DNA from 3 places in the Pseudoalteromonas sp. N1230-9 genome. Region 2 is predicted to be linked to each of the others. Evidence: predicted binding sites of a transcription regulator. Region 2 holds the regulator's gene; each other region holds the start of a gene.
The links. Region 2 encodes NrdR, which represses ribonucleotide reductase genes. Its sites were predicted from a motif close to AAACACNANATNTNGTGTTT; they were not measured.

Region 1 (7,753 bases), 890 kb from region 2:
AAGGTAGGAATTTTTTAATTCATCTTCAATATTGACTGGCAGAATTTCATTGGCGAGATCAGTCATTTGATTTCACATTCCTTCAGTATTGACTCATAAAGAGGCAAAGCGCCGTCTTCAGAGCTTTAGTTATTATTTCCAGACCATGCTATCACAATTTATTTAGATTTACAGGCGCTAAATCTTTGCGATTTATTAATTTACCCCTATATAATGGCCTCAGATTGACGAGGAAGTTTTTTATGACCGAACATCAAAATGTAGATAATGCAGAAATTGCAAAGTTTGAAGCCATCGCAGAACGTTGGTGGGATCGCGACGGAGAGTTCAAACCTCTTCATGAAATAAATCCTCTTCGCTTGGATTTTGTTGCCGATAAAGTGGGCGGCTTATTTGATAAGGAAACCTTAGATGTTGGCTGTGGCGGCGGCATTTTAAGTGAAAGCATGGCACGTATGGGCGCAAAAGTGACCGGCATCGATATGGGTCAAGAGCCTTTAACCGTTGCCAAACTACACAGTTTGGAAACCGGCGTGCCCGTTGATTATATTAAAGTACCCGCAGAAGAGTTTGCGGCTGAGCATCCTGCTCGCTTTGATGTGATCACCTGTATGGAAATGCTGGAGCATGTTCCAGATCCTGCTTCTATTATTCGTGCTGTAGCAGAACTTGCCAAACCAGGTGCTGATGTATTCTTTTCAACATTAAATAAAACCCCGAAAGCATACTTATTTGCCATTGTTGGCGCTGAAAAGCTTTTAAAAATGGTGCCCGAAGGTACTCATGACCATAAGAAGTTTATAAAACCTGCTCAGCTTATTGCGTGGGCAGAGGAAGCGGGGTTAAAAGTAAGAGCCAGTACAGGCCTTACCTATAATCCGTTTTCTAAGCAGTACAGCTTAAATGATGATGTCAGTGTTAATTACATTCTTCACTTTGAGAAACTAGCCTGATGAGTGGTGTACAAACACCCTCTATCGATTTCGATGCCTTTATCTTTGATTTAGATGGCACACTACTCGATACCGCAGATGACTTAGGTGGCGCATTAAACCGTGTGTTAGCTGATGCCAATGTGGCGCCTGTTGCTGAGCATGTTTATCGCCCCGCTGCTTCTAATGGTGCAAATGCATTATTAGAAGTAGGCTTTGGTGATAAATGGCCCGAACTTGAACAGCTCACCTTGCGCCAGCAGCTTCTTGACTACTACGCCGCAGATATTGCTGTGCACAGTAAATGTTTTAAGGGTATAGAGCAGCTCTTAGTTGCACTTGAACAAAAAGACATTAAATGGGGCATTATGACTAATAAACCTAGTTTTTTAACAGAGCCCTTAGTCAAAGCAATCCCTTCTTTAAGTAATGCTATGGCTGTGGTGAGCGGAGATACACTAGACGTGGCTAAGCCATCTCCAGATCCACTACTGCACACTGCTGAGATCTTAGACGTTGATCCGAGCCGTTGTTTGTATATCGGTGATGCTGAACGTGATATCCAAGCAGCAAAAGCAGCCAATATGTATAGTGCTACTGCTTTATGGGGCTATATACCCAGTGTTGATGCTGCTCTGGATTGGCAAGCTGATTTCAATTGGCATTCGCCTATTGATGGATTTAACCATATATAGTGCTATATTTAAATTTAGATACTATATATTGTGATCGGTTTGAGTTTTGAGCATTCTTTGACGATAAAAAAAACAGTCAAAATTTATTTTTAAAAACGGTAAATTTTCTAGATCTTGAGTTGATTTTTACAAATTTCATCATCAATGAATGGTCAAAGGTTAATGCTCACTAACACAATGTGCTTATCCAATAGTTATCCACAAATAGGGGCATTTCTGTCCCTTGCAAATGATCGCAGACCACACTATCTTGTGATCTGCAATTTAAAGAACACCAGATATTGTGGCTAAATGTTATTCAATTCACACAATCTAGTGTTTAATAATAAAAATTATACTGAAGAATAAGTTTTCACTAAAAATATAATTTCCCAAGGAATACAGGCAAGACTATGAACCAACAGCTATCTGTAAGCAAACGTGACGGCCGTAAAGAGTCACTTGATCTAGATAAGATCCATCGCGTGATCGCCTGGGCCGCCGAAGGTCTAAATAACGTGTCTGTCTCGCAAGTTGAATTAAAATCACATATTCAATTTTACGATGGAATTCGTACCGATGACATTCATGAAACTATCATCAAAGCGGCAGCTGATCAGATCTCTAAAGATACGCCTGACTACCAATACCTTGCTGCTCGATTAGCTGTATTCCATTTACGTAAAAAAGCGTACGGCCAATTTGAGCCACCACGCTTATACGATCACATCACGAAATTAGTTGAAGACAAACGTTATGATCAACACTTACTTGTTGATTATACCGAGCAAGAAATCGATGAGTTAGATTCTTATATTGATCACAACCGCGACTTAAACTTCAGCTATGCTGCTGTAAAACAGCTAGAAGGGAAATATTTGGTTCAAAACCGTGTTACTGGTGAAATTTACGAAAGTGCACAGTTTTTATATATCTTAGTTGCTGCAAGCTTATTCTCTGATTATCCAAAAGAGACGCGTCTTGACTACATCAAGCGCTTTTATGATGCAGTATCTACATTCAAAATTTCATTACCAACACCAATCATGGCCGGTGTGCGTACGCCTACGCGCCAGTTCAGCTCATGTGTACTTATCGAGTGTGGTGATAGCCTAGATTCTATTAATGCGACATCGTCTGCGATTGTTAAGTATGTTTCGCAACGTGCAGGGATTGGTATTAATGCGGGTCGCATTCGTGCGCTTGGCAGCCCAATCCGCAACGGTGAAGCGTACCACACAGGTTGTATCCCGTTTTATAAGCATTTCCAAACAGCGGTTAAAAGCTGTTCACAAGGTGGTGTACGCGGCGGCGCAGCAACCCTATTCTACCCATTATGGCACTTAGAAGTTGAAAACTTATTAGTTCTTAAGAACAACCGTGGTGTTGACGATAACCGTGTTCGTCACCTTGACTACGGTGTACAGTTCAACAAATTAATGTACAGCCGTTTAATTAAAGATGATTATATCACTTTATTTAGCCCATCAGATGTACCTGGTCTATATGACGCATTCTTTGAAGATCAAACGAAGTTTGATGAGCTATACATCAAGTACGAGCAAGATGAGTCAATTCGCAAAAAACGTATTAAAGCGATTGAGTTATTCTCAATGTTTGCACAAGAGCGTGCAAGCACAGGTCGTATCTACTTACAAAATGTTGACCACTGTAATACACACAGCCCGTTCATTTCGACTGTGGCACCAATTCGTCAATCTAACCTATGTTTAGAAATTGCATTACCAACTAAGCCACTTAGCAATGTAATGGATGAAGAAGGCGAAATTGCACTGTGTACTTTGTCTGCGTTTAACTTAGGTGCAATTGAATCACTTGAGGAATTAGAAGAGCTTGCTGAACTTGCGGTTCGTGCGCTTGATAACTTACTTGATTTCCAAGACTACCCTGTTCCAGCAGCAAAAAACGCGACTATGGGTCGTCGTACGTTAGGTATTGGTGTAATTAACTTTGCTTACTACTTAGCGAAAAATGGCAAGCGTTACTCAGACGGCAGTGCAAATGCGCTGACTCACAAAACATTTGAAGCAATTCAATATTACCTAATGAAAGCGTCAAATGAATTAGCGAAAGAACGTGGTGCATGTCCGAAATTTAACGAGACTACGTATTCTCAAGGCATTATGCCAACAGATACTTATAAGCGTGACTTAGATCAGTTCTGTGAAGAGCCACTTCACTTAGACTGGGATTCATTACGCGAAAGCATTAAAGAGCACGGTATGCGTAACTCGACGCTGTCTGCACTAATGCCTTCAGAGACATCATCGCAAATCTCTAACGCAACAAATGGTATTGAACCACCACGTGGTCATATCAGTGTTAAAGCAAGTAAAGATGGTATCTTAAAGCAAGTAGTACCAGAGTATGAAAATCTGAAAGATAACTACGAGCTACTGTGGGATATTCCTTCAAACGATGGTTACTTACAACTTGTTGGTATTATGCAAAAATTCGTTGACCAAACGATCTCTGCAAACACGAACTATGATCCATCTAAGTACGAAGGCGGTAAAGTACCTATGAAGGTGCTATTAAAAGATTTACTAACTGCGTATAAACTCGGTGTTAAAACCCTGTACTATCACAACACCCGTGACGGTGCATCTGACTCTCAAGATGAGTTGACACCCGAGGTTGAAGATGACAGTTGTGCAGGCGGCGCTTGTAAAATCTAATTAAATTAATAACATAACAAAGGCGGGCTCATTAGCCCGCTTTGTCCTGACTGTTTTTTGAGAAATCACTATGTCATATACAACTTTTAGTCGAAACCATAATAACCAATTACAAGAACCGATGTTTTTCGGCCAAACGGTAAACGTGTCACGTTACGATCAACAAAAGTACCCTATTTTCGAAAAGCTAATCGAAAAACAATTATCGTTTTTCTGGCGCCCAGAAGAGGTTGACGTAAGTAAAGATCGCTTAGATTTCCAAGCGCTTCCTGATCATGAAAAGCACATTTTCTTGAGTAACCTAAAATATCAAACACTACTTGATAGTGTGCAGGGTCGCTCTCCAAATGTTGCCTTACTACCTATTGTATCAATCCCTGAGCTTGAAACATGGATCGAAACATGGGCATTCAGCGAGACTATTCACAGCCGTTCTTATACGCATATTATTCGTAACGTAACGCAATCTCCTGAGCTTATCTTCGATGATATTGTAAGCAATGAAAAAATCAGTGAGCGTGCTGATGCGGTTACTAAATACTATGATGACTTAATCAACATGGTATCGCTATATAATTTATATGGTGAAGGTAAGCATGTTATTAATGGGAAAGAAATTAAAGTAAGCTTATTTGATCTTAAAAAGCAGCTTTATCTTGCTATGATGTCGGTTAACATCCTAGAAGCCATTCGTTTTTACGTAAGTTTTGCGTGTTCATTTGCTTTCGCTGAGCGTGAATTAATGGAAGGTAATGCGAAAATCATCAAGCTAATCGCCCGTGATGAAGCACTGCACTTGTCTGGCACGCAGCACATTCTGAACATTATGCAAGATGGTAAGGACGATCCAGAAATGGCGATCGTTGCTGCACAATGCCGCGAAGAAGCAATTCAAATGTTTGTCGAAGCTGCTGAGCAAGAAAAAGATTGGGCAGAATACCTGTTCAAAGATGGTTCTATGATTGGTCTTAACAAAGATATCCTATGCCAATACGTTGAATACATTACTAATGCACGTATGACTGCGGTAGGCTTACCTGCTCAGTTTGAAAGTAAGAGCAATCCTATCCCTTGGATCAACTCTTGGTTGGTATCAGACAATGTACAAGTTGCCCCTCAAGAAGCTGAAATTAGCTCTTATTTAGTTGGTCAAATCGACTCTCAAGTTGATGCATCTGACTTTGGTGACTTCGACCTGTAATGAGCACTAACACCACTGCACAGGTTATCCTTGCAGGAACAGACAGCCAGAATGTAGAGTTTGATTCTGGCTGTTCATCTCTCCTTGAATGCCTAGAACAACAAAAAATAGATGTCCCCTACCAATGCCGAGAAGGTTACTGCGGTGCATGCCGTGCAAAATTAGTTGAAGGGAGCGTCAAGTATAATCAAGAGCCGCTTGCTTTTGTGCGAGAAGGCGAAGTTTTACTATGTTGCAGTAAGCCCAATGGTAAGATAACCATTGAGCTTTAATGCCACACTAATTGCTTACTCTGATAAAAACCAAGCTTATCTGCAACACTGATTGCATGCTCATCAATAGTGACATCCCACTGTAGGTTTTTAGTTAGGTGCGACGCTAAATCATCGATAAATTGATGATCGAAGGCAATCAAATGTCCATTGCTGATCAGTTCAAGTGAATGCTGATATTCATTCAGCCAATCACCATCCAATGTTGTCACTACCCATAATTCATCCACCCTTTTCGCCATTTTACTGAGAGTGGGAAAATCGGGTTCATCAACGGCTAACCAAGTTATATAGTGCTCATCTAATGCTTTGATAGCAACATCAGGCTCTGAACGATCTGATTTTGCATTAAGCACAGCATCCTCATTATATGAAAATACACAATAACTTAATAATTTAAGAACAAAGTGCTGGTAGCTTTCTGAGCGCTCGCACGCAGTAGTAAATACCGTAGAATGGTTACGGTGCTGGCGTAAGTCAGCAATACTAAATTGTGCCTTGAATACCCTATTTTTATCAGACATAGCTATAAACCTTTACACGAGTAAGGTGTATTGAGTATAGCGGATGTATGGTAAATAGCGACAAAACAAAAGTTATACTATAACGTCATTGTTTTGCCATAAATGAGGTGTTATATTATATCAAGATTATTAATAATAAACTCAGAAGTAGGAACGATGAATAAACTTACAGTACTTTCAAGTGCCGTTGCAGCAGCTTTATTTTCACATTCAAGCTTTGCAGCTGTTATCTCAGGTCAAGTTCTAGACGATAAGCAACAACCCATTGCAAATGCCGAAGTTCATGTTCACGGTAAATCACAAACAGTGGTAACGGACAAATCAGGTCAATTTAAAATTGATGTAGATAACAAAGGCCAACTCCACATAAGTAAAGACAACTACATTGATAAACGTATAGAAATTTCTGGTGACAGCCAATCAGTTGTCGTCAATCTAACACCGACGTCAGTTGAAACTGTTGTTGTTTATGCGTCAGCCCTACATAAAAATAGTTTAGAGATGATCTCACCGGTTAATGTACTTGCTGGTGATAATTTAAAAAACAAAGCCAAGCCAACTTTAGGTGAAACACTAAAAGGCTTACCTGGTGTGAATGCGAGCTATTTTGGCCCAGTTTCATCAAGCCCAATTATTCGTGGCTTAGATGGTCCACGTGTAAAAATCACCCAAAATGGTCTTGATAGCAGCGATGCCTCACGTATTGGCCCAGATCACGCCACATCTAACGACAGCTTAGCTGCAGAACAAATCGAAGTACTTCGTGGCCCTGCTACCCTACTTTATGGCTCAGGCGCGATTGGTGGTGTGGTGAACGTTGTTGATAACCGTATTCCTACCGATAACATCGAGTCTTTAACCGGTGCTGCTCAATACACTCACGATACAGTATCAAATACCAATACCTACGCCGCTAAGTTAGAAACGGGTAATAACGGATTTAATTTCCATTTTGACGGAACTAAGCGTAAAGGCCACGATTATGAAACACCTACCTTCGAGCTTCCTGAAGAGCACGAAGAACATGAAGGTGAAGAGCATGAAGAGCACGAAACAGCTAACAGCGTAGAAAACACATTTATCGACAGCGAAACTCTAAATTTTGGTACTAGCTATGTAGGTGAACATTTAACGGTAGGCATGTCCTATGGTCGTATTGAAACTGACTATGGTATTCCAGCTCATGAACACCATCATCATGAACATGACGAGCATGAAGAAGGTGAGCATCATGAAGGTGAAGAAGAGCACGAAGAATCAGTATTTGCACGCTTAGAACAAGACCGTTGGCAAGGTTACATGAGCTATGCATTGCACGATAACTGGATCGAAAATATTACGCTTCGTGTTGGTTACACTGATTATCAACATGCTGAAATTGAAGGTGGAGAAATCGGCACTGTTTTTCATAACGAAACAACAGAAGCACGTGCCACCGTTGAGCATAAATT
Region 2 (7,753 bases):
AACAAGGCTTGAACACAAATTAATGAAAATATACCTGCTAAAATATCATCAGCCATGATGCCCAAGCCACCGTGTAAACGTCTATCTAAAATTCGGATAGGACCTGGTTTAGCAATATCAAAAAAGCGGAACAATAAAAAACCAACCAATAGTGACTGCCAACTTAATGCGGCACCCATCATGGTGATATAATAACCAGCAACTTCATCCCAAACAATGGCTGGATGATCATGCACCCCTAAGTCATCGGCTGTTTTACCACAGGCCCAAATACCAAACACGCTGATCACAATTGCAAACACAATCTGTAACCACAGCGGAAAATACATAGTGGTGAAAATAAATGGCAAGGCAGCAAAGGTACCAAAGGTGCCTGGTGCTTTAGGTGCAAGACCTAAACCAAAACCCAAACCAAAAAACTGGTGTGGGCGTTTTAAGTTGAATAAACGGTTATTGCTCAAACCGGCTCCTTCGTAAAGTGCTGAAAGCCCTTACCTTGATAGTTAAATTTTTCACCATCAAGTAATAGCTCAATCTCGCCCTCGCCACTTTTAATTTGCCCAACACAACTCGCTTCAACGCCGTACTGGCGTAGTTTCATATCTACCATGCTTTTATTACTTTCAGGCACAGTAAACAACAACTCGTAGTCGTCACCGTAATTTAGAATGTAATCAAATTGCTCTCTACGTGGGATCGACGAATTTAATGCATCTGACACAGGCACTTTATCAACATTAATCACAGCACTAACTTGCGATAGCGCTAAAATATGGCCTAAATCTGCCAGTAAGCCATCAGAAATATCAATGGCCGATGAGGCTGCACCGCGTAGAACTTGACCTGCAGCCACACGGGGGGTCGGGTAATCGAGGCGATTATTCAAATAGCTTAAATGTTCAGGGGCAATATCAAGGCCTTGCTTACGGGCTTCAATGGCTACGCCAGCATCCCCTAGTGGACCAGTTACATAAATCCAATCACCCACTTTAGCGCCACTACGACGCAACGCTTTGCCTTCAGGTACAATGCCTTTAGCACAAATGGTAATCGTTAAAGGGCCTTGTGTAGTGTCACCGCCAATGATCTGCACATTGAAGTACTCTGCAATCTCATGCATGCCTTCGGTGAACTGTTCAAGCCACTCTATATTAGCTTCTGGCAATGTTAAACCAACCGAAACCCACGTAGGTTCAGCGCCCATAGCAGCCAAATCACTTAAATTAACGGCTAAAGCACGGTGCCCAAGAGCACGCGGTGATATATCATCAAAAAAGTGTACACCCGCAACTAAGGTATCTGTTGTTACTGCCAGTTGGCAGTTTTCAGGCACGGTCACTAACGCACAATCGTCACCAATTCCAAGGTTTACATCACGACGAATAATGCCGCGACCTTTAAAGTAACGATTGATTAATTCAAATTCCTTCATACACAAAAAAGCCGGCCCAAGCCGGCTCTCCTTTACGGGGTTGATTACTTGCGCAGCTCTTTCACTGCTTTATCAAGTACACCGTTAACAAATTTATGGCTGTCTTCAGCACCAAACATCTTCGCAAGCTCAATGCCTTCATTGATTGCTACTTTGTAAGGTACGTCTTCACGGAATTTCAGCTCGTAGCCAGACAGACGTAAAATTGCTTTTTCGACCATGTCTAACTCATCAGCTGGGCGTGCTAAATGTGGTGCAACGATTTCATCTAATTGCTTACAGTTAACAACAACACCGCGTGCTAGGTCTTTGAAATATTCGACGTCGATTTTAGTCACATCATTTTCAATTAACATTTGCTGTTCAATATCAGCAATTGGGTTACCGCTTAACTGCCAAGAGTATACGGCTTGAAGTGCTAAGATACGTGCTTTACGTCTTGCTGCTGGTTTCACAGAGATTCCTTAAACTTAAATTTTGTCTAACACATTAACCATTTCAAGCGCACCTAAAGCAGCTTCGCCGCCTTTATTACCCATTTTGGTACCTGCGCGCTCAATTGCTTGCTCAATGCTTTCAGTGGTTAATACGCCAAATGCAACCGGGATATCGTACTCAAGAGATACTTGCGCAAGACCTTTGTTTGATTCGCCAGCGACTAAATCAAAGTGTGGTGTACCACCTCTGATCACTACGCCTAGAGCGATGATTGCATCGTGTTCTTTCTTTGCTGCAACGCGTTTTGCTGCTAAAGGTAATTCAACGGCACCTGGTACGTAAACAACAGTAATGTCGTCGTCAGATACGCCACCTGTGCGTTTAAGCTCATCAACAGCACCTGCTAATAGGCTACTACCAATAAAGTCATTAAAACGAGAAATGACAATGGCAAATTTTTTGCCTGGTGCGTATTTGTTACCTTCAATAATTTTCATTTAATAACCCTAAAAAATAAGTTTAAGCGGTTGCGATTGCGCAAAAATTACGGCGCATAATACCACAAAAATATAAAAGTAGCCTAGTTAATTAAGACTGCGGCTCAACGTAGTCAACCACCTCTAAGTGGAAACCAGATAACGCATGGTACTTTTTCGGACGGCTCATTAAACGCATCTTTTCAATACCTAAATCAGCTAGGATCTGAGAGCCGACCCCCACCGTACGCGATGTACCTTGGAATTTACGATGACTGACATTTTCACCCACATCTTCAGCGGCAAATGCTTTTACTGTTGCTTCAAGCTCTTCGGTTGACTCTTGTTTACCTAAAATCACTAATACACCATCATGTTTAGCAATATAAGCCATTGCATCAGATAAACCCCAACTACGGTCAGCATTGCGATCTGAGAGCAAAATATCATTAAACGTACTTTGTAAGTGAACACGTACTAACGTTGGCTCATCTTTAGATACGTCACCTTTTTGTAAAACATAATGAAGTTGACCATCAATAGTGTCTTTGTAGGTCACTAAATCAAACTCACCGTGATCGGTTGGCAGTTTACATTTAGCAACGCGCTCAATGGTGGTTTCGTTTAGGTTTCTGTACTCGATTAAATCCGCAATGGTGCCAATCTTTAAGTCATGCTCTTTCGCAAATACTTCAAGATCAGGGCGACGTGCCATGGTGCCATCTGCATTTAAAATTTCAACAATCACTGATGAAGGCTCAAGACCCGCTAAACGCGCTAAATCACAACCTGCTTCAGTATGACCTGCACGTGTTAACACGCCACCTGGCTGCGCCATAATCGGAAAAATATGCCCTGGTTGAACGATATCGCTAGGCACGGCTCCTTTAGCAATAGCCGCTTGCACTGTGCGTGCACGGTCGGCCGCCGAAATGCCGGTTGTTACACCTTTTGCCGCTTCAATTGACATAGTGAAATTAGTTGAAAAGGCAGCACCGTTATTTTTGACCATAAGTGGTAATTCTAACTGCTGACAACGCTCTTGTGTCATGGTTAAACAAATTAAACCACGGCCGTGTGTTGCCATAAAGTTGATGGCATCAGCACTAATATGTTCTGCTGCGATGATTAAATCGCCTTCATTTTCTCTGTCTTCATCGTCCATTAAAATAACCATTTTACCGGCTTTAATGTCATCGATAATTTCTTGCGCGCTGTGTAAATTCATAATGTGCCCATGAGAGTATGATTAATTAGACCTATCCGTGCTTATTTAATAAAGCCAGCTTGTGCTAGCAAGCTCATTGATATGTCTGAACGGGAAGGTTGTTCAGCCCCTTTTATTAGGCGCTCTAAGTAGCGAGCAATCTGGTCAACTTCTAAGTTCACCTGAGTACCCACCTGAAATTCTGCAATCGTTGTTTGCTCAGCGGTGTGTGGAACAATCGTCAACTTAAAGCGATTTTGCTCGACTTCGTTAACCGTTAAGCTAATACCATCAATACATACCGAACCTTTGTACGGAATGTATTTCATTAAATCGCTGTTGGTACTTAGCCAATACTCTGTTGCACGAGCGTTAGGACTAATACTTTCTACCGTCGCAATACCATCAACATGGCCTGATACCAAGTGCCCACCTAAGCGAGAAAGTGGTTGCATGGCTTTTTCGAGATTAACTGTTTGGCCTTTTTTGTAATGTGCAAATCCAGTTAAGCTGATTGTTTCGTTTGATAAGTCAGCACTAAAACCATCGCTATATTTAGCGACAACCGTTAAACACACACCGTTGGTGGCAATACTGTCACCGAGCTTGACGTCTTTCATATCCAAATTAGTGCTTTGGATACGAATAGCTAGATCACCTTGCTTTTGTGTTAGTTCAACAATTTTACCTGTTGCTTCAATTATTCCAGTAAACATAGTGTTACTCTTTATTTTCAATATATGTGGCTTGCTTTGCTTTTTTCGCGGTTATACGGATGTCGTCACCAATCATCACTGTATCAGTAAAGGTCAGCTCAGTGATATCACTCATCAAAGTGACTTCTGCAAAGTTTAGTAAGCTTTTGCCCATATCACCTATTAACTTAGGGGCAATATAAACAATGTATTCGTCAATTAAATCTTGCTCTGCGAACACCCCAGCAAGGGTTGCACCCGCTTCGAGCCAAATATGATTAAATTGTAGTTCAGTAAGACGCTTTAAAACCGCCGATAAATCAACTTTATTATTAACTGCTGGCACTACTTCGTGTTTAACAAAGTGAGGCCATTTATGCTGATTATCAAGCGACGTGGTAAAAATAATCACCGGACTTTCAATGCTAAATAAAGCGAGTTCTGAGGTTAACCTATTTTGTGAGTCAATAATGACTCGGGTCGGCTGGCGCAAAGGCAGCGAGGTTGGCATGGTAAATGGAAGCTCTTCAATGCGAACATTCAGTTTTGCATTATCGGTCATAACCGTATCTGCGCCAGTGAGTATCGCGCAACTTTGGGCACGAAACGCTTGCACGTCTTGGCGTGCTTTAGAGCCTGTTATCCATTTACTTTGGCCGTTATTTAGCGCAGTTTTACCATCTAAACTACATGCCATTTTACAAGTCACATATGGCAACCCTGATTCCATACGCTTTAAAAAACCTTTATTTAAATCGCGCGCTTGTTGTTCAAGTAAACCAGATGCCACGGTAATACCGGCGTCGGCTAAAATTTGTAGGCCGCGACCACTCACCGCAGGGTTTGGGTCGACCATAGCGGCAATCACCTTGCTAACACCCGCTGCTTTTAAACCTTCGGCACAAGGTGGAGTGCGTCCATAATGACTACAAGGCTCTAAAGTCACATAGGCAGTGGCGCCTTTCGCGTTGTCGCCAGCTACAGCCAAGGCATTCACTTCAGCATGGCCCTGCCCTGCGAGTTGATGAAACCCTTCACCGACTATTTCGCCATCTTTAACCAAAACACAGCCAACATTCGGGTTTGGCGTCGTAGTAAAACGACCTTGCTTAGCAAGCTCAATGGCACGCGTCATGTAAGCAGTATCAAGCTCCGTAAACGACATGATTAATCACCTAAACGAGCGATTTCTTCACCAAACTCGCGAATATCTTCAAATGAACGATAAACCGATGCAAAGCGCACATAAGCTACTTTGTCGAGTTTCTTTAGTGATTCCATGATGCACTCGCCAATTAAATGGCTAGAGATCTCACGTTCACCGGTGGCACGAAGTTGAGATTTAATGATATTAACGACTTCGTCGACCTGCTCAGTGCTAACAGGGCGTTTCTCTAAAGCGCGATGCAAGCCATTCAGTAACTTGTCTTCATTGAATGGTTCGCGGCTACCATCTTGCTTGATGACTCTTGGCATCACAAGTTCAGCGCCTTCAAAGGTGGTAAAGCGCTCATGGCATTCGTTACATTCACGTCGACGTCTCACTTGGTGACCACCGCCAACAAGTCGAGAATCAATTACTTTGGTATCTTTTGCGGTGCAAAAAGGGCAATGCATAGGGTTCAACTTCCGTTTATAAAAAACAAAAAAAGGCCGCTTAGTAAGCGGCCTTTATAATAGCAAAAAACAACGCTATTGTTATCTTAATTACGGTTTAACCAGTAATTAAGCGTAAACTGGTAATTTTTTACAGATAGCTTTCACTTTCTCTTTTACTTCTGCTTGTACAGACTCATCGTTGATGTTGTCTAGTACGTCACAGATCCAGCCCGCAAGCTCTTTTGACTCAGCTTCTTTGAAACCACGGCGAGTAATCGCCGGAGAACCAATACGAAGACCAGACGTTACAAACGGTGAACGTGGGTCGTTTGGTACTGAGTTTTTGTTAACTGTGATGTTTGCATTACCTAGTGCAGCGTCAGCATCTTTACCTGTGATATCTTTATCGATTAGGTCAAGAAGGAATAAGTGGTTGTCTGTTTTACCAGAAACAACTTTGTAGCCACGCTCTTGAAGAACTTCAACCATAGCTTGAGCGTTCTTAACAACTTGTGCTTGGTACGTTTTAAACTCTGGTTGTAATGCTTCTTTGAAAGCAACCGCTTTAGCAGCGATGATGTGACATAAAGGACCACCTTGACCACCAGGGAATACAGCGCTGTTTAGCTTTTTGTAAATCTCTTCATCACCACATGCAGAAACGATTAGACCGCCACGAGGACCCGCTAATGTTTTGTGAGTTGTTGTAGTAACAACGTGTGCGTGAGGGATTGGGCTTGGGTATACACCCGCTGCGATAAGACCAGCAACGTGAGCCATATCTACGAATAAGTATGCACCTACTTTGTCAGCGATTTCACGGAACTTAGCCCAATCAACAACGCCAGAGTATGCAGAGAAACCAGCGATGATCATTTTTGGCTTGTGCTCTAATGCAAGTGCTTCAACTTGAGCATAATCAATTTCGCCTGTCTCTTCATTTAGGCCGTATTGAATTGCATTGTACGTTTTACCAGAAAAGTTAACGTGTGAGCCGTGAGTTAAGTGGCCACCATGAGCTAAGCTCATACCTAGTACTGTATCGTGCGGCTGAAGAAGCGCTTGGAAAACAGCTGCGTTTGCTTGTGAACCTGCGTGAGGTTGAACGTTAGCGTAGTCAGTGCCGAATAATTCGTTTGCACGGTCAATAGCGAGTTGCTCAACAACGTCAACGTGCTCACAACCGCCATAGTAACGTTTGCCTGGGTAGCCTTCAGCATATTTGTTCGTTAGCTGAGAGCCCTGTGCTTCAAGCACGCGTGGGCTACAGTAGTTTTCAGACGCGATCAGTTCGATGTGCTCTTCTTGACGAGCCGTCTCTTTATTGATGGCTGCAAATAACTCTGGATCGAAATCCGAAATATTCATGCTACGTTCTAACATGGGGTCTCCTAAGGCAACGTGTATGGTGTTTTTTTGAAGGCTATATTGTACGCTTAAAACGCACTTTTGCCTATCGTGTAAAGATGAACATATTTAAACAGGGATTGAATTTATTTCACAGTGTTTTAATAATGATATTTTTTTATTGATACATAACAAAAATTTATAAATTTAAAATATTACATATATTTTTAAAATGTCACTAAATTAAAAAAGCGGCCGCTGACACTTGTATTTCCGCTTACACCAACTAATCTTATAGTATTAGTTAGTATCAAGGATGATAGCGAGACATGTTAGCCAAACCAATTTATGAAGTTGTCCCTTATGTGTACTTCTTTCTCGGGGTGAGTTGTATTACGTTAGCCAAAGATAGTGTGCCAACTTTAATCGGTATAATACTGTTTTTAATGGGCGCAAATGTGTGGCGTATGCGCTCTGAGGCCAGAAGAACTGATCACTCAAGCCAAAGAATAAAACAAACGAAATCTCACTATTACTATGAATTTAAACCATTTATTTT
Region 3 (7,753 bases), 260 kb from region 2:
AAAACCGACATCGACGAATCTCGCCTTGAACAAGAGCTAATTTACCTAGCACAAAAACAAGATGTAGCCGAAGAACTCGACCGCTTAAAGTCGCATGTTAAAGAAACCAAAAAAATCCTAACTAAAGGCGGCGCATGTGGTCGACGCCTAGATTTCATGATGCAAGAGTTTAACCGTGAAGCAAACACCTTAGCATCAAAGTCTATCAACAGTGACATCACTAACGCTGCGGTAGAGCTAAAAGTGTTAATCGAGCAAATGCGCGAGCAAATTCAGAATATTGAGTAGAGTTTCCGCTTGGTGCAACCCGTTTTAATAGTTTAAAAACCTAGTTTTTGCTAGGTTTTTGCTTTTAACCTTCATAACAATTACCCGTTTACATCGATTCAAGTGTAGATCTGAGTGCTCACCAAAACCATCTTATTAAGCTTTAAAATATGGGTATATGAACCGTTAAGGAAAAGAAAGTTCTTGAAAACTTCGCTTTATACTAAGTAATCGTCGTCGATTCATCGCATTATCAGATGTACTGAAAGCTAAAGCCAGTAAAAACAAATGTAAAATGGCATTGTTTTATTCAACGAGAGCTAGAGATATTTGGGAAGCTATACATAAGATAACGTATATAAATAAATGGAATTACTATACATGTTATGTAGGTTATGTATAATTTTCTGAATAATTTATACATAACAACACTGGCATGTATAAAAAAGGATAAAAATTATCTATGTCTACTAATATTAAGCTTTTACCGCTTGTAAATATTGAGCAATGGGAAACCCGTGCTGTTTTAAAAAAAGCCGCCACCGCCCATCGACATCTAGCTGAATTGAAAGGCATCGCAGCTAGCATACCTAACGAAGCTATATTGATTAATACGCTCTCTTTACAAGAAGCAAAAGACAGCTCTGAAGTAGAAAACATCGTAACTACACACGATGAACTCTATAAAGCAAACCTTTTTGAAGAAGCGGTGACTAACCCCGCTACAAAAGAAGTACAAGATTATGCCGTCGCTTTAAAGCAAGGGTTCGAAACCGCGCGTAAAAGCAAACTTATTCGTCTTGATGATATACTCGCAATACAAAAAAACCTAGAACATAACAATGCGGGTCTACGAAAGCTACCTGGTACTGACCTAAAAAATGCACGTACTGGTGAAGTGGTTTACACCCCCCCACAACACGCCGATGAAATTACAAAGCTGATGGATAACCTTGTGCAGTTTATCAATAACGATGAACTATGCGATGCTGACCCATTGGTGAAAATGGCCATTATTCATCACCAGTTTGAGAGCATTCACCCGTTTTACGATGGCAACGGCCGTACGGGGCGTATTTTAAATATTTTATATTTAGTCACCAAAGATTTACTGAATTTACCCGTGCTTTACTTAAGCCGATTTGTAATTCAGAACAAGGCTGATTACTACGCTAACTTACAGGCCGTGCGCGACACTGGCAATTGGGAGCCTTGGTTAGAGTTTATGCTTGATGGTGTCATTGATACTGCACAAAACACTATTTCACTTATCACCGCCATGAAAACCCTTATGGCAGAAGTAAAACACGGTATTAGAGAGCAGCTTCCTAAAATTTACAGCCAAGATTTACTCAACAACCTATTTAACCACCCCTACACCAAAATAGACTTTATTGTTGAAGAACTCGGTGTAACTCGTATTACCGCCACCAAGTATTTAGAACAGTTGGTAGATCATGGCTTTTTGACCAAACAAAAAGTAGGCCGTGCTAATTACTACATTAACGAGCCCTTGTGCACCTTACTAATCGCACACGGTTAGGCCTCTATTACTAATTTTGAGAGCATCATGCCTAATAACAACATCGTACATTAGCAAAGTTCAATACTGAGCGAGAAATAAAAACAAAGAAAAAACACGAACTAAAAAAGTTAAATAGTAAAGTCGTAAAAGTAGGCACTTACTATGGTGATACTTAGTTTTTGTCTTAGACACAGAACTAAAAAACCAACTACCTTATATTTAGGGTGGCGGTAATAAAACAGGTAAATAACAATGGCAATCAGTGAATTTGAAATTAAACACATTGAGAAGGTAGTAGGCGAAGCATTCGAGAAACACCGCCCACCTGTGAATGTTCGTAATGAATTTGACATTGGTTTTCGCATCGACAATCAGTCGGTGTATATCTATGAACGTCACCAAAACTGGCGTGATAAAACTCAATATATCGACACTGAGAATGCCAAGTTGACGTGGGTAAAGACTCAAAAGCAGTGGAAAATTTTTTGGATGAAGCGCGACTTAAAATGGCACGGCTACGGCCCTACCCCAGTAGCTAAAAATATAGAGTCAGCTATACAGGTTGTAATGAGTGACCAATATGGCTGCTTCTGGGGTTAGCTCACTGGCAACTTTCTTTTAAATTTATAAAGCTTACAGTCGCGAGTATTTGATAGTCACCTCAAAAACGATTACCAAATACTCACTTTCTTATCTACTTCTATCCATTTAGGGTAATTTCATTTCAAAGTTTGCTTATTTAGATTAGAAGCACCCATTTTACGGTTCAAGGCTTTTAACTATGTCACTTTTAGACAAACCAATTGGTGAACTTGCAGCGACTATTCCTGGTGCCACGCGTTTATTTGATGAAAATAAGCTAGATTATTGCTTTAACGGGCAACAAACTCTAAGGCAGACTTTAAAGAGTATCAACTTTGACCATGACTCATTTTTATCACAGCTTGATGCATTAGATCTGCAAAAAGAGTTGGCTAATCATTTAATGTGGGGTGCTCAACCTACAGCTTCACTTATTACGCACATTATTGACAATTTTCACGAAAAACATAGGCAACAGTTTCCAGAGTTAATTCAGCTCATAAAGAAGATTACGCTCAATCATTCTGATCACCCAGAACTTCCAAAAGAACTGGAATCACACCTTGTTTCGATGGAGTTTGAGCTTCAAGAACATATGATGAAAGAAGAAGAAATTCTATTCCCACTGCTTATGAACGGCTTTTATCCTGCGGGGCCTATTTCAGTTATGGAGGCTGAACATTTAGAGCATGCTAAAGCATTAGAGAAACTCGCTGATATTACACATCAGTTCACACCGCCTGATGGGGTATGTAGCTCGTGGCAAGCGTTGTATGTTGGTGTAGAGCAACTTTATTATGACTTAAAAGAGCATATACACTTAGAAAACAATATTTTATTTATCGAACAATAAAGCTCCTCAGCAATAAGCGCTTCAATTGAAGCGCTTTTAATTTATGCCAACTTTCTGTTTGCGACGCTATTTTTAGTTCGATGATAATGCCTTAAAGTATGCTCCTTACGGCGTCCTTGGCTAAAGGCCGATACTCTTTTTAAATAACCAATCACTCGTGTCCCATAATCAATATCGATTGATCCACAGTTTGAACAACGTTGATTCGAGCGCTTATCTATGTGTTCACAGTCATTACAAATTGTGATGCGTACGTTAATGCAGAAATAATTACCCCCCGTTTTAGCGGCAATATTCAATAACTTTAAGTATTGATGCACATCTAAGTGCTCATCTAAGTTTAAATGCAGTGCTGAGCCACCGTCCAGATACTCCACCATTTCACTACCATGTAGAATAAACTTATCGAGATGATTAATCGTTTCATCTTCTACAATATAAAAATAGCTGTTATAACAATCACGTGGAACTTCATAACCCTCTTTTAAATCCCACTTCGCATTTTTAACACCTAAGTTCTCAGCAGGAACAAACTCTGTATTAAATAAGTATCCGGTTTCCTTTGTTGCAGCTCGATTAGCTTGATAAATAATTTTAAGTTGCTCCTTAACCCAGCTTTTATATGCATCGCCTGTATTTATTTGTAATCCTAAATATTGGGCTGCTTCAACTAAACCATTAATGCCCACTGTTAAAAACTGTTTTTTGAACGAGATAAATCCTGCATCATAAACTGGCAACATCCCTGCTTGAAAATACTCTTCCATTAAAGCTCTATAAGCTATTTGATACTTATGAATTTTCTCGACTTCTGCTTTTAAGTCACGATTATCCTGAACTAAACGATTCATATTTAAAGTGATGACATTGATTGAGCCTGTAGCAACCCCACCCGCTCCAAGGCTATATGAAAAACTGTGATCATTAATTTCATTTCTGAGTCTGCAGCAAGATGCTAAAGAGTCAGGGTTTTCAGATTGATATATAAAGAACGACCCACCTTCACTCAGATTTTTTGCACACATTAACGCAAACTCTTTATCTTTAGGTGCTTCATTTTCTACAAGCATTGCAGCTGTAACAACGGGAAATGTTAAAATAGCTTTACTGCGCTCATCATTAAACCAGTCCAAGAAGAACTGTTGTAAGCCTTTTACGGTCGGCCAGTTAGCAGGCGTTGCATCTGGAAAGACAAAATGACCAAACATTGCATTAAAGTACTCAACATCGTACAAAGAGATGTTCCAAAACACACTTTGATAACCTCTTGCTGCAGCAGGTTGGTTTAGTGCATAAACCACATGTTGAAGATGATTTTTAATAGCGTGTGGGTGAGTCGTTAAATAATTATCGCCATAATCCTTTCGGGCAAAATAATCGAAATACATTAAGAACTCGACCGTGGCAACTGCCCCTGCAAATTGTGCGCTAATAGCAAAAACCAAATTAACAAAGCTACCGCAGAATGATTCTAAATGCTTAGGAGCTTTTGACTCTCCACCTAGTTTAGTTAAGCCATCCAGCAAAAAAGGATACATAGTAATTGATGTGCAATATGGCTTTAAGCTGGTTTCATCGTGAACATAGATTTCATGGTTTTCTATTTGCCTAATGTACTCTTGGCTCAACTGTTCGCCATAAAGCTCTTTTATTTTGCCAGCAACTTGTGAACGATTAACTTGAATAAAGTAGTCTTTCATAATTTCAGACTCCAGTGTTGCTACATTCTTTAATGTCACATTGGCGTTTGCATCCACTGTAGAGCCATCAGCAGCATTTGTTGCCTGCGTATAGTTTTGTATGAAATGCATTTTTTCTTTTAACTGTTCTAAGGTAAGTAAAGACATCTTGTTATCCTTTTAAAAATAATGAGTTAAGTAATCTTCCGCTAGCAACTTCAATATACTTTTGGTTAGTAGTACGACTTGCAAGCCCACCATACTCGGGAATATAAGGGCCTGTTTTTAAGTAAGTAAGCTCGGCTTTCAAGCTATGAGATACGTCGTCTAGCCCCGTATACAAGCAGGTTGCTAGCCTCTGTTGTTTAGCTATTTTTAAGTAACTAATTAAACAACGCTCTTGCCACTCACCACCGAAGAAAACAATGCATGTTATTAATTGTCTATAGCGTGCGATCCAAGCCTCAAAACGTGCCTTAGTTAAGTCTTCTCCTTGTTTTGGATCCCATGTATCAACACTGTGGCAACCACGGCATTTAAGAGGACAGCCCGTACAGATAAAACCAAGAGCCACCTCATTAGGCACTTCTTGAAAACAAATCTGTGGCTTTAGCACCTTAAACATAAAACACCATATATTGTGTTAAAAATTAAACTTGAATCAATATATAGTATTTGAGGTATTTAATGCCAATTCGTTTATTGATCTAAATCAATAAATCACACGGTCAATTTACGCACAAAATAGGTAGTTATAATTCATTACTAAGCCTTGGTTTAACTCGAGCAAGAACTACCTACTAAGGAGGAGTTATCTTTAGCTATGGCTTTGTTAAAGTGCCCATAAATAAATGAACAGTGAGACAGGTATGACAACAAAAATTGGTATTTTAACCGTGAGTGATCGCGCTAGCCGCGGGCAATATGATGATTTATCAGGGCCAAGTATTGTTGAAGCATTAGATAGCTATCTAAGCTCGCCGTGGCAAGCTTGCTATCAACTTGTAGAAGATGAGCAACCTTTAATAGAAAATGCATTATGTAACCTTGCAGATAACGAAAAATGCGCTCTGATCATTACAACAGGTGGAACAGGTCCGGCAAAACGTGATGTGACCCCAGAAGCGACAGAAGCTGTATGTGACAAAATGATGCCAGGTTTTGGTGAGTTAATGCGTCTAGAAAGCTTAAAATACGTGCCAACAGCGATACTCTCTCGACAAACAGCGGGGATCAGAGACAGTTCGTTGATTATCAATTTACCGGGTAAGCCAAAAGCAATTCGTCAATGCCTTGATGCCGTTTTCCCAGCTATTCCCTATTGTATTGATTTACTTGAGGGGCCTTATTTGGAATGTGATGACTCTGTCATTCAGGTTTTTAGACCTAAGGGCTAAAACCACACTATATAAATGAGAAAAGCCAGCATAATGTTATGCTGGCTTTTAAATACATTAATGTTTATTTATGTGAGACATCAATTAATTCAACGGTGCCATCTTCTCTTACTTCAGCTATTTGCCCTCTTGGTTCATCCATAAAGAACAAAGTGACAAAACCAATCATAGCTGTCCCTGCAATGACATAGAAAAAGGTTGCGTAATCGACTAATGATAAAACGGTTAAAAACGTTACGGCTCCTACATTACCATACGCTCCTGTCATACCTGCTATTTGTCCCGTTAAGCGACGTTTTATTAAGGGAACAACAGCAAAGACAGCTCCTTCACCCGACTGAACAAAGAACGAGCATGCCATAGCTGTAACAACGGCAAGCCATAACGGCCACTGTGCATTAACCATCCCCATTAGAAAATAACCAGCAGCAAGGCCCGCTGTTAAGATCAACAATGTTGTTCTTCGACCAAATTTATCAGAAATAAAACCACCCGCAGGGCGAGACATTAAGTTCATAAATGCGTAAGCACCAGCAACCATCCCTGCCATAACAGGGTCCAGCGAAAAAGTATCAGCAAAGAAGAGTGGCAACATTGAAACAACCGCTAATTCTGAACCAAAATTAGTAAAGTAAAGAATATCTAACACGGCCACCTGCTTAAAACTATAACGATGTAGCTCTGGCACTTCTTGCTCGAATACGTTTTTATTCACTGCCCATACTTTTTTAACTTCAAATAAATAGAGTACAACCAATGCACCATAAATAAAGTTAACAATGTTTGCATCTAGCATACCGACACCGCTCGGTGAGAGCTTCCAAGTTAACAAAGCCAGCGCTGCATACATTGGAATTTTCATGATTAAAAGTAGAAAAAAATCACCTTTTGATGTGACTTCCATTGCCCCCAAGTTTTTTGGCCTAAAGTAGGTTGAGCCTTTAGGTGTATTAGTCACGTTAGCATAATAAATAAATCCAAATATAAGGCTAAGAAGCCCCGTCACACCTATTGCATAACGCCAGCCATCATCACCACCAAAAATTAATGCAAGGGTAGGAAGTGAAAAAGCCGCAGCCGCTGACCCAAAATTCCCCCATCCCCCATAAATGCCTTCTGCGGTACCTAACTCATGATGTGGGAACCATTCAGATACCATACGAATGCCAATAACAAAACCAGCACCAATAAAACCAAGTAGAAAGCGTGCAATAGCAGCTTGTAAAAAGCTATCTGCAAAAGCAAACATAAAACAAGGTATCGAGCTGATAACCAACAAGCATGAATAAACTAATCGTGGACCATATTTATCTGTTAGCATGCCAATGATCACCCGAGCAGGGATCGTTAACGCCACATTCAAAATAAGTAAGGTTTTAACTTGTTCGGTTGTTAGACCTAATGTTGTTTTTACCGCTTGCAATAAGGGGGCAAAATTAAACCAAACAAA

Region 1: a site for NrdR is predicted at 1,897-1,916, ahead of nrdA (class 1a ribonucleoside-diphosphate reductase subunit alpha). Genes of this name have one in related genera too.
Region 3: a site for NrdR is predicted at 5,533-5,552, ahead of nrdG (anaerobic ribonucleoside-triphosphate reductase activating protein). Genes of this name have one in related genera too.

Annotation. Positions count from the first base shown of each region.
Region 1 is NZ_CP090419.1:1,714,530-1,722,282, reverse strand. Features, by position in the region: gene gyrA (DNA topoisomerase (ATP-hydrolyzing) subunit A) at 1-66, opposite strand, end outside; gene ubiG (bifunctional 2-polyprenyl-6-hydroxyphenol methylase/3-demethylubiquinol 3-O-methyltransferase UbiG) at 243-953, shown strand; gene LY624_RS08055 (HAD family hydrolase) at 953-1,627, shown strand; gene nrdA (class 1a ribonucleoside-diphosphate reductase subunit alpha) at 2,020-4,305, shown strand; gene nrdB (class Ia ribonucleoside-diphosphate reductase subunit beta) at 4,376-5,506, shown strand; gene yfaE (class I ribonucleotide reductase maintenance protein YfaE) at 5,506-5,778, shown strand; gene LY624_RS08035 (YaeQ family protein) at 5,775-6,302, opposite strand; gene LY624_RS08030 (TonB-dependent receptor) at 6,459-7,753, shown strand, end outside.
Region 2 is NZ_CP090419.1:829,083-836,835, reverse strand. Features, by position in the region: gene LY624_RS03955 (phosphatidylglycerophosphatase A family protein) at 1-461, opposite strand, end outside; gene thiL (thiamine-phosphate kinase) at 458-1,432, opposite strand; gene nusB (transcription antitermination factor NusB) at 1,477-1,887, opposite strand; gene ribH (6,7-dimethyl-8-ribityllumazine synthase) at 1,903-2,367, opposite strand; gene ribBA (bifunctional 3,4-dihydroxy-2-butanone-4-phosphate synthase/GTP cyclohydrolase II) at 2,459-3,574, opposite strand; gene LY624_RS03930 (riboflavin synthase) at 3,616-4,269, opposite strand; gene ribD (bifunctional diaminohydroxyphosphoribosylaminopyrimidine deaminase/5-amino-6-(5-phosphoribosylamino)uracil reductase RibD) at 4,274-5,413, opposite strand; gene nrdR (transcriptional regulator NrdR) at 5,416-5,865, opposite strand; gene glyA (serine hydroxymethyltransferase) at 5,974-7,230, opposite strand; gene LY624_RS03910 (hypothetical protein) at 7,524-7,753, shown strand, end outside.
Region 3 is NZ_CP090419.1:573,326-581,078, reverse strand. Features, by position in the region: gene LY624_RS02795 (YicC/YloC family endoribonuclease) at 1-288, shown strand, start outside; gene LY624_RS02790 (Fic family protein) at 731-1,810, shown strand; gene LY624_RS02785 (DUF3024 domain-containing protein) at 2,045-2,392, shown strand; gene LY624_RS02780 (DUF542 domain-containing protein) at 2,574-3,227, shown strand; gene nrdD (anaerobic ribonucleoside-triphosphate reductase) at 3,269-5,074, opposite strand; gene nrdG (anaerobic ribonucleoside-triphosphate reductase activating protein) at 5,079-5,531, opposite strand; gene mog (molybdopterin adenylyltransferase) at 5,758-6,303, shown strand; gene LY624_RS02760 (NarK family nitrate/nitrite MFS transporter) at 6,368-7,753, opposite strand, start outside.